DNA from 3 places in the Salinicola endophyticus genome. Region 2 is predicted to be linked to each of the others. Evidence: predicted binding sites of a transcription regulator. Region 2 holds the regulator's gene; each other region holds the start of a gene.
What was found. Region 2 encodes LexA, which represses DNA repair genes until DNA is damaged. Its sites were predicted from a motif close to TACTGTNTANNTANACAGTA; they were not measured.
Positions count from the first base shown of each region.

Region 1: a site for LexA is predicted at 1,598-1,617, ahead of ABV408_RS11550 (PA0069 family radical SAM protein). Genes of this name have one in related genera too.
Region 3: a site for LexA is predicted at 1,407-1,426, ahead of ABV408_RS12220 (DUF1654 domain-containing protein). Genes of this name have one in related genera too.

Region 1 is NZ_CP159578.1:2,579,764-2,583,012, reverse strand. Features, by position in the region: gene ABV408_RS11555 (glycosyltransferase family 2 protein) at 1-212, opposite strand, end outside; gene ABV408_RS11550 (PA0069 family radical SAM protein) at 482-1,579, opposite strand; gene ABV408_RS11545 (TonB-dependent receptor domain-containing protein) at 1,736-3,249, opposite strand, start outside.
Region 2 is NZ_CP159578.1:2,371,194-2,374,442, reverse strand. Features, by position in the region: gene dinB (DNA polymerase IV) at 1-784, opposite strand, end outside; gene lexA (transcriptional repressor LexA) at 797-1,444, opposite strand; gene ABV408_RS10725 (TetR family transcriptional regulator) at 1,696-2,352, shown strand; gene nagZ (beta-N-acetylhexosaminidase) at 2,429-3,249, shown strand, end outside.
Region 3 is NZ_CP159578.1:2,724,231-2,727,479, reverse strand. Features, by position in the region: tRNA gene ABV408_RS12225 (tRNA-Gly) at 841-914, shown strand; gene ABV408_RS12220 (DUF1654 domain-containing protein) at 1,149-1,388, opposite strand; gene ABV408_RS12215 (hypothetical protein) at 1,615-1,935, opposite strand; gene ABV408_RS12210 (hypothetical protein) at 2,354-2,650, shown strand; gene ABV408_RS12205 (YqaE/Pmp3 family membrane protein) at 2,859-3,017, shown strand; gene ABV408_RS12200 (DUF6314 family protein) at 3,156-3,249, opposite strand, start outside.

The sequences.
Region 1 (3,249 bases), 210 kb from region 2:
GCGCTTCGCGCATGGCGCAGCGGGCGCAGGCGGGAATCGGCGGCAGCGCGGCGCGTCAGCATCTCCCAGGAGCCGTCGCTGGAGGCGTCGTCGACCACGATCACTTCGTGCGCTATCTCCTGCAGGGCACGGGAGATTTCGTCGAGTAGCCCCGGCAGATTGCCGACTTCGTCCTTGGCGGGAATGAGAATCGAGAGCTGTGGAGAATGCATTGACGCTGAGTTCCTGGCGATGGGACTTTTATTGGACGCTCCGCCACGCCGCCCTTGCCGCTCCTGGCAAGAGGGCGCGCCGGCCGTGCGCTGGAGACCCGCCCTTTATGAAAGGAGAGTGCGCAAAAGGCAAACGATGGCACATCTTTTGCGACCATCGAATGCGAATGTCGCCATGATCGAGGCCATGACTTAAAGGAATCTTAAGAACGCGGATTCTCAGGAACGCGGAACCCTTATCGTGCCACGATGGTAGCTCGAGCAGAAGCTCAACTGAACAGATCCTGCTGGCGGTGAGGCGGGCGAAAATGGCGGGTGTCGAGCCCCTGGTCAGGGCGCCGCTGCAGGCCCAAGCGGCCGGCGGCCCGGCGAAAGCGCTGATCGATCATGTCGACGAAGATCCCCTCGCCGCGCATACGGTGGCCGAAGCGGCTGTCGTTGCTCGCGCCGCCACGCGACTGGCGGATCAGACTCATCACCTTGCCGGCGCGCTCGGGGTAGTGGGCTTCCAGCCAAGCCTCGAACAGCGGGGCCACCTCCCGCGGCAGTCGCAACAGGGTCCAGCTGGCGCTGGTAGCGCCGGCCTCGGCAGCGCGTTCGAGCAGTGTCTCTATCTCGTGGTCGTTGATCGCCGGAATCACCGGCGCCAGCAGGGCGCCCACCGGGATACCCGCGGCAGCGAGCTCGCCCAGTGTCTTGAGCCGGGCCGCCGGCGAGGCGGTGCGCGGCTCCAGCGTGCGCTTGAGCTCGTTGTCCAGGCTAGTGAGGCTGATGAAGACGCGCACCAAGCGCTGCTCGGCGAGTGCGGCCAGCAGGTCGCGATCTCGCAGTATCAGGGCGCTCTTGGTCACCAGGGTGACCGGATGACGGCACTCGAGCAGCAGCGTCAGCAGCTCGCGGGTGGTGCCGTATTCGGCTTCGATCGGCTGGTAGCAGTCGGTATTGCCGGAGAGGTTGATCGGCTGGCAGCGGTAGCCGGGCTTGCACAGCTCCTCGCGCAGCCGCGCCGCCATCCCCTGCTTGGCGATCAGCCGGGTCTCGAAGTCGATGCCCGGTGAGAGATCCCAGTAGGCGTGGCTGGGGCGGGCATAGCAGTAGATGCAGCCGTGCTCGCAGCCGCGATAGGGGTTGAGCGAGCGGTCGAAGCCCAGGTCCGGGGAGTGATTCCAGGAGAGTGCGCTGCGCGGCGTCTCGTGTTGGATCTGGGTGGGTATACGCTGGGGTAGCGCTTCCTGCCACCAGCCATCGTCGAAGGCTTCGGTATGGCTCGGCTGAAAGCGGTTATGCGGATTGAAGGTCGCGCCGCGGCCCTTGAGCGGGCCCGGTGACGCGGCGTAGGGATCGCGCGGTGGGGTGGGAGACGACATGACGACTCCGTGATCGAGTGCTGTTCAAACATACAGTATCACGGGGTCGTCACCACGCAAAGTGCCGGTCGCGGAGGCATGGCGCCGCTCGTGGCGTCAGCACACCCTCACCCGGCGTTGGCCGCCAATGGATGAGGGCGCCATCGGGATGGACAGTTACAGCGTCAGTTTGACGCCGGCCTCGACGTAGCGGCCCTGGGTGTTGTAGCCCTCGGCCAGGGTGTAGTCGCGGTCGAAGGCGTTATCCAGCTTGGCCGACAGTTCGACCTGCGGCGTCACCTGCCATGCCGTGCGCAGATCCACGATGCCGTAGCCGCTGACGGTGGTGTCGCCGTAAGGAGCGGTGTAGCGGGTGTCGCGGCGGTCGCCGGCGGCGCGCAGGGTGGCGCCGTAGCGCCAGTCGCCCAGGGCGTAGTCGGCGTCCAGACGGCCGAAGGTTCTGGCTCGGCGCTTCAGCCGCTCGCCGCTGTCGCGGTCTTCCGGATCCTGATGGGTCAGGCTGGCGCGCAGCGAGAGGCCGGCGTATTGCCAACCACCGCTCAGCTCGACACCGCGGATACGCGCGCGGTCGACGTTGTAGGGCACGAAGGCCGGGTCGAAGGCGATCAGATCGTCGATCCGGTTCTCGAAGGCGCTGACGCGCGCATTCCAGGCGTCATGCTCGATGGCCCAGAACGCCTCCAGGTTGCGCGAGGTTTCGGCGTCGAGGTCGGGGTTGCTGCCGTAGGGTCCGTAGAGGTCGATCAGGTTGGGCGCCTTGAACGCGGTCGAGTAGACCAGCCCGAGGCGCTGTGCCGGTGTCAGACGGTAGGCGTAACCGGCACTGCCGGTGGTCTCGTCGCCGAAGCGCGAATCGTCGTCGTAGCGCAGCGAGCCGCTCAGCTCATGGCGCCCGTACTCGCGCTGCAGCATGCCGTAGAGGCCGTAGTTCTCGCGGCTATCCTTGGCGTAGCGCCCGGTGAACGGGTTGGCCGAGTCGAAGTCGACATGCTCCTGGCGGTAGTCCACCCCCAGGGTATCGACGCCGTTGGCGCGGGTGAAGCTGTGCTGGATGCCCAGCTCGTTGCGGTGCGATTCGGTGACGCTGTAGCGCTCGCCGGCATAGCGCTCCTCGCGGCGCTCGTCGAAGTGTCCGGCGGTGATTGCCATGTCCCAGTCGGGGGCCAGGGCCAGATCGTAGCGGCCGCCGAAGGTCTGCAGATAGCCGTCGGTGCGGCAGTCGTTGCTGGCGGCGCTGGCATTGAGCGGGTAGCAGTCGTCGTAGTCGGCGTCGGTATCCTGGCGCAGCGCATTCAGGCTCAGGCTGGCGTTGGCGCCGAAGCGGTGCGACAGCCCTAGCTGAGCCCCGCCGCGCTTGAAGCCATCGCGCTCGCCGCTGGCGTCGCTGGCAAGGGCGTTGAAGCCGTCGCCGTCGCGCCGGAACAGACTGGCGTTGAGGCGGGTAGCGGTATCGCCGGTGGAGACGAACAGGTTCTGTTTCTGCGTGTGCTGGTCGCCCGCACGCAGCGACAAGGCGGCCTGGGTCCCTTCGCCGCCACGCCGGGTGAAGATCTGAATCACGCCGCCGATGGCATCGGCGCCGTAGGCGGCAGCGCGCGGGCCGCGCACGATCTCGATGCGCTGGATCGCTTCGACCGGCAGGAACTCCAGGCTGGCGCCGCCGCTGGTGG
Region 2 (3,249 bases):
CCTGGTGGCACTGGGCGAGGTCCGGCAGATCGCTGTCGTAGGTGGTCTCGACGCTGACCGACTTGCGCTCGCGGGTGACGTTGACCGGGCGGTCGTCGATGCCGTGGGCCAGCTCGTGCAGGCGCTGGCCGAACTTGCCGAAAGCGTCGAGCAACTGCTCCAGCGGCCGGGCGCGCAGTTCGGCACAGGTAGCGATGCCGAGCCCCTCCAGCTTGGCGGCGGTGGCAGGACCGACCCCGTGCAGCTTGTCGACCGCCAGCCCCTCGATGAAGCTTGCCATCTGTGCGGGGGGAATCACGAACAGGCCATCCGGCTTGTCCCAGTCGCTGGCGATCTTGGCCAGGAACTTGTTGGGCGCCACGCCCACCGAGACCACGATGCCGGTACGCGCGAGCACTTCCTGCTTGAGCCAGTGCGCCATCCAGGTCGCGCTGCCCTGGAAACGGGTGACCTCGCTGACGTCGAGATAGGCTTCGTCGAGAGAGAGCGGCTCCACCAGCGGGGTCAGCTCGTGGAATACCGCTTGAATGTCATGCGAGACGCGGCGGTAGCGATCGAAGTCGGGCTTCAGCAGCTTGAGCTCGGGGCACAGGCGCAGGGCGCGTGCGGTGGGCATCGCCGAATGGATGCCGTAGCGCCGGGCCGGGTAGTTGCAGGTGGCGATGACCCCGCGCTTGTCGGCACTGCCGCCGATCGCCAGCGGCAGGTCGCGTAGCCTGGGGTCGTCGCGCATTTCCACCGCGGCGTAGAAGCAGTCGCAGTCCGCGTGGAGGATCTTGCGCATGGCCGCTGGCGTCTACTGCAGGCCCAGGCCGTTGCCGCCGCGGATGATGCCTACGCCGAGACCCTCGATATCCAGCTGCTGATGTTCCAGGTCGACCTCGATGGGGGCGAAGTCGGCGTTTTCCGCCAGCAGGGTGACGCGGCGCCCGTGCCGGTGGAAGCGTTTGACCGTGACCTCGTCATCGAGCCGGGCGACCACGATCTGGCCGTCGCGCACTTCCTGGGTGCGATGCACGGCGAGCAGGTCGCCATCGAGGATGCCGATGTCTTTCATCGACAGCCCGCGCACACGCAGCAGGTAGTCGGCCCTGGGGGCGAAGTAGTCCGCCGGCAGCGGGCAGTAGCGGTCGATGTGCTCGGCGGCGAGAATCGGGCTACCGGCGGCGACGTTGCCCACGATCGGCAGGCCGGTTTCGGCGGGGTCGGTGGGTTCCGGGGTGCCGGCCGCAGCGGGCAGACGGATCCCGCGGGATGTCCCCGGAATCATGCGGATCACACCCTTGCGATCGAGCGCACGCAGGTGCTCCTCGGCGGCATTGGGAGAGCGGAATCCCAGCGCCTTGGCGATCTCGGCGCGGGTGGGTGGATAGCCGAACTCGGTCATCGTCTTGACGATGAAATCGTAGACGTTCTGCTGCCGGGCGGTGAGCGGTCTCGACATTGGGCGTCTCCCCGGGGCCTGTCAGGGCGTGGTCATGTATACAGTCTGGAATTGTATCCAGTCCTGCTGGGCAGGGAAAGGGGGCAAAGCGCAGAGCGCCTTCGACGTTTGCCGCGATTGTGCCGTGGCGCCGGGGGTGGTTAGATTCGAAAGCGTTTCAAACAGGCGTTTTTTAGCTGATTCGACAGGCGTTGGCCGGCAGGTTCGATGCCCGTGAACAGCCGCCGATATCGACAGGAAAGAGGTAGTCCATGGCTCAGTCCGACACTGTGACCCGCATTCTCGACACCGCCGAGGTGTTGTTCGCCGAGAAGGGGTTCGCCGAGACGTCGCTGCGCAACATCACCACCCGGGCCAAGGTCAATCTGGCGGCGGTCAACTATCATTTCGGCTCCAAGAAGGCGCTGATCCAGGCGGTCTTCGCGCGCTATCTCGACCCCTTCTCCGAGCGCCTCAATCACGCGCTCGACGGGCTCGAGCGTCACTATGGCGGGCAGGCCATCCCCCTCGAGGTGCTGCTCGAGCGCCTGGCCGAGAGCGTGCTCGAGGTACCGGCGGAGCGCCACAGTCTCAAGATCTTCATGAAGCTCCTGGGACTCGCCTATACCCAGGCCCAGGGGCATCTGCGACGCTATATCCAGGCGCACTATGGCGAAACCTTCCACCGCTTCGTCGCCTGCCTGCGTCTGGCCACGCCCGGGTTGCCGGAGGCGGAGCGCTTCTGGCGCCTCCACTTCATGCTCGGGACCGTGGTATTCACGCTCTCCGGACTGGATGCGCTGCGCGATATCGCCGACAACGAGTATCACGAGCATGTCACCGTGCGCGATCTGATCCGACGACTCAAGCCGGTGGTAGCGGCGGGCATGCTGGCACCGCTGGAGCCGCCGGAGGCGGCAGCGAGCTGACGCCGCAGTGCCGACCTCTGTCATGACGCCGGCGGGTCGTCTAGAATCGGGCGCTTCACGGTTTCAGGTAACGGCTATGACACAACCGCTGGGTCCGGTAATGCTGGACGTCGAGGGCACTCGACTGCGCGAGGAGGAGCGGCGGCTGCTGTCCCGTCCCGAGGTCGGGGGCGTCATCCTGTTTGCGCGCAACACCCCGGATGCAGGCACCACCCAGGCGCTGATCGGTGAGATTCGCGCTTGCCGCCCGGACCTGCTGGTCGCCATCGACCAGGAGGGCGGGCGCGTGCAGCGGCTCAAGCAGGGCGTGACCCGGCTGCCGCCGATGGCGACCCTGGGGCGGCAATTCGCCGAGGCGCCGGAGGCCGCGCTGGCCCTGGCTCTGGACACCGGTTGGCTGCTGGGCATGGAGATGGCCGCGTGCGGTTTCGACCTGACCTTCGCCCCGGTGCTCGACCTCGACGATGACCAGTCGCCGGCGATCGGCTCGCGCAGCTTCTCGCCCGACCCGGAGGTGGTCGCGGCGCTGGCCGGTGCCTTCATCGATGGCCTGCACGATGCCGGCATGGTCGCCATCGGCAAGCACTTTCCCGGCCATGGCGGGGCGCGTCAGGATTCGCACCATGCGGTGGCCCGGGATCCGCGCTCGCTGGAGGCGCTGCGCGCGCACGATCTGGTGCCGTTTGCGCGGCTGGCGAGCAAGCTCGATGCGGTGATGCCGGCGCATGTGATCTTTCCTGCCTTCGACGAGCGCCCGGCGGGCTTTTCGCCCAGCTGGCTGGGGCTGCTGCGCGAAGAGCTCGGCTTCAAGGGGGCGATCTTCTCCGACGACCTGACCATGGCGGCGGCCCACGCTGCCGGAACGCCGGCGGCGCGCGCCGAGGCGGCCTGGGCCGC
Region 3 (3,249 bases), 350 kb from region 2:
ATCGACCTGTATCCGTCATTCGCGAATTGATAATATGACCGCTCGTTGTAGATCCTTGGTCCCCGGTCTTCTGGCCGGGGATTTTTTATGCCTGATTTTCGCCAACTCATGTCGAAGTCTTCTCCTTGTGTCCCTCCTGGTCGGGCTGGGCGCGGAAGTGTGAATGACGCGAATCTCGATTAACAAAATACTACGTTTTAGCAGAAGCCTGTTTAACCTGGGTTGAGTTCAGCAGCTCGCAGATACGCGCAAGATGGTGAAGGCGAGATCAGGAAGGATCTCCGGGAGCCGGGCAGGGAGGCTTCGCCAGGGATGCGGGGGCAGGAGGCCTCCGGTAGGCAAGGAAGGGAGTCAGCGCTAGTCGGCCCGATCTCAGGATCGGGCCTTTTTTGCCCTTGATGGTAGTGGTAGCAATAATATAAACATCTAAATCTTATCTAATTTATAGATATTTCACGCAATTAGATTAGACAGTATTAGAAGTCGACGTTATTCTCTGCGAGCAGGGATGCAGCTGGGAATCGATCACGGATGACGATGCCAGGGAGGCGGATGAGCCGCAGTCTTTCAGCAGGATAGGCGCATGCTGATTGAAAGCCCGAGCGCTATCGCAGCGCGCTCGGGCTTTCTCTTATTCGATGCCGCTATTCGATGCCGGTCGGTCACGACCGCGATCAGTTGCGAGCACGCTCGTTCTTGACGTGCGCGGCTAACAGGTGGACCTCCGAGGCCGATGCGCGGCCGCAGGCGCGTTTGCCATGCCGCTGCCGGCCATCCCTGTGCTTTCTTTTGCGCTACGCTTGCCAAACCTAAGTAATTGGAATTATTATCGAAAGCCTTGCGGGTGTAGCTCAATGGTAGAGCAGAAGCTTCCCAAGCTTAAGACGAGGGTTCGATTCCCTTCACCCGCTCCAGCACCGCGCTCCAAAACGTGCCTACACGCCTGATCTTCTGCCATACCCCGCCCTTACTCATCGCTCTCTGGCTAGGTGTCTACGCTGGCTCTACGCCCGGGTCGGTATTGCATTGCCCATGGCAGCGTTTTGCATATGATTCGCGCATCATCTGACCGAGACAGCGTCTGGCTCGGGCCTTGTCGTGCCAGGTCGTGAAGTGTCGTCCGCCGGCGCATGACGAGCGACTCGTGCTCAGGCACTCTCCGTGGCTTGAGCGCGCCAGCTCAGCAGCACGTCGTCGGCGGTGATCGAGATGACGCTCATGGCCGCCTCGCGCGCCAAGCGTGTCATCAGCCGAGACCAATCGTCCTGCGTTTCGCCTGGCTGGCGCACGATCACCAGCTGCTGGCGCCGATGCTGGACGGTTGCCTGAATGGCGCGCGAGACTCGACGCGATAGCCGCTCATAGGGCGAAGGAAAAGCGAGAATCATGACGTCTCTCACTTGAGTACGTGTATTTATATACAGTATATGGGCGGTGTCGCCCGCGGTAAAGCGGCCATGTCGTGCTGCGCCATAGCGCCCCGATGTCGACGACCTGCTGAAAGTGGCCCTGTGCTGCTGAGTTGGGCGCTGTTCCGGTTTGCCAGTTGGCTGATGGCGGCCCACGAAAAAGGGGCCCCTGGGGCCCCTTTTAGTCACCGCCGAACGGTGAGCGTCACTGGCTCTTGATGGCGTCGCCAGCTTCGACACTGTGGCCTTCGGCGTTGATCTCGTCGAGCGACTTCGAGTCTTCGATGTCGGTCGTGCTGTCGGTCTCCGATTCCATCGCGTCGAGCGACTGGTTGGTGGCAGCACTGCCGCCGGAGAAGGACGAGGCGTCCTGCTCACCGCTGGCGGTGACGCCGGAGCCCGGTGCCAGCGGCTCCTGATTGGCCTGCTGTGCATCTTTGAGTGCGGCGCTATCGGCGAGCGCAGTACCGGCGTAACCCAGAGTCATGATGGCGGCGAAGGCGACGGTCGCGAGTGATGTTCTCATGCCAAATTCCTTTTGTGCTGAGGGAGATGGGGCCGGTAGCTAGTGTGCTACGGCTGATGACACTGTAGCCGCTTTGCAAAGGCGTCACGTCGGAAGGCCCAGCATTAGCGGACCATTCGGCATATAAGCCGGAGCTTTGGGCATGTTTTTCAGTCGCCGCTTCGATCTCGCCCCGTCGATGGTCTCATTCCGGGTTTCGCGTTCATCAATAGTCCTTCGTTGATACTCCTGCGTTGCGACGCTCGAGCGAGGGCACGCTTGAACTCTCTCCGGGGTGGCGCCATCTATACTGGTACATCGAGCACGATAGACGCGCCAGCACGATGTGGGTTCGAGCACGCTGGACGTCCGTCGTGGCGGGAAGAGCGTCGACAGGCAGTATCAGGTTGGACAACGCCCGTAAGGGCAGGAGAGTGTCATGAATGCGCGCGACTATCTGGCCAAGCAGGGTATTGCGCTGGACAAGGAGGAGGACAAGCCGCAGTCGCTCGAGGAGAAGGCCTGGGCCCGTGCGCGGGAAGCCGCCGAACACGGCCCGCGTAGCGGCACGCCGCACGATTGGGAGGATTGGGAGCGCTACCACGAGGCGCTGGCGAGTGGCGCCGCCGAGATAAAGGGCAAGCACCGGCCGCGTGACGGCGGGGCTGAAGAGATCGAGTCGAACACTGGCGAGACCGCCGAAGACGACGGAGCCGTGTCACATCAACGACGCTAGACAGCAGGATTGCGCAAGGCCAGCTATGCTGGTGAGCAGCCGAGCGGATCGACGCCCAGGTGTCGGCCACGCGAGTGTCTAGGCGCCGTCGCGTGTCGGTCGGCTGCGGTGACGATGGCGGTGATGAAGAGGCGCCGCAAGGGAGTGTTATATCAATGTGGGCGTTGGCGCTGAAGAGGGCGAACGTGGCCACAGCAAAGGAGGCTACATGGATATCATCCGTATCATCTTCGCCATCATCCTGCCCCCGGTAGGGGTATTCCTGCAGGTGGGTCTGGGCTTGCAGTTCTGGATCAACATCGTGTTGACGCTGCTGGGCTATATCCCGGGCATCATCCATGCGGTCTGGATCATCGCCACGCGCTGAGTCGCGATGAGAAACGACAGCAAGAACGCATGAAAGAGCGCAGAGGGCCGGTTTCGACCGGCCCTCTGGCGTTTTTGCGGTCTTTGCGAGCGCGGCGTGAGCCCGTCACCAGATCCGCGTGGGCATGAGGCAGGCCGGTCAAGCCAGGCGGTAGCGATAGTGCAGTGTCTCATCCTTGCGCGGGCCCTGGATTCGCCAGGCGAGATCGAAGCCTTCGGGCAGCAGGTGCAGG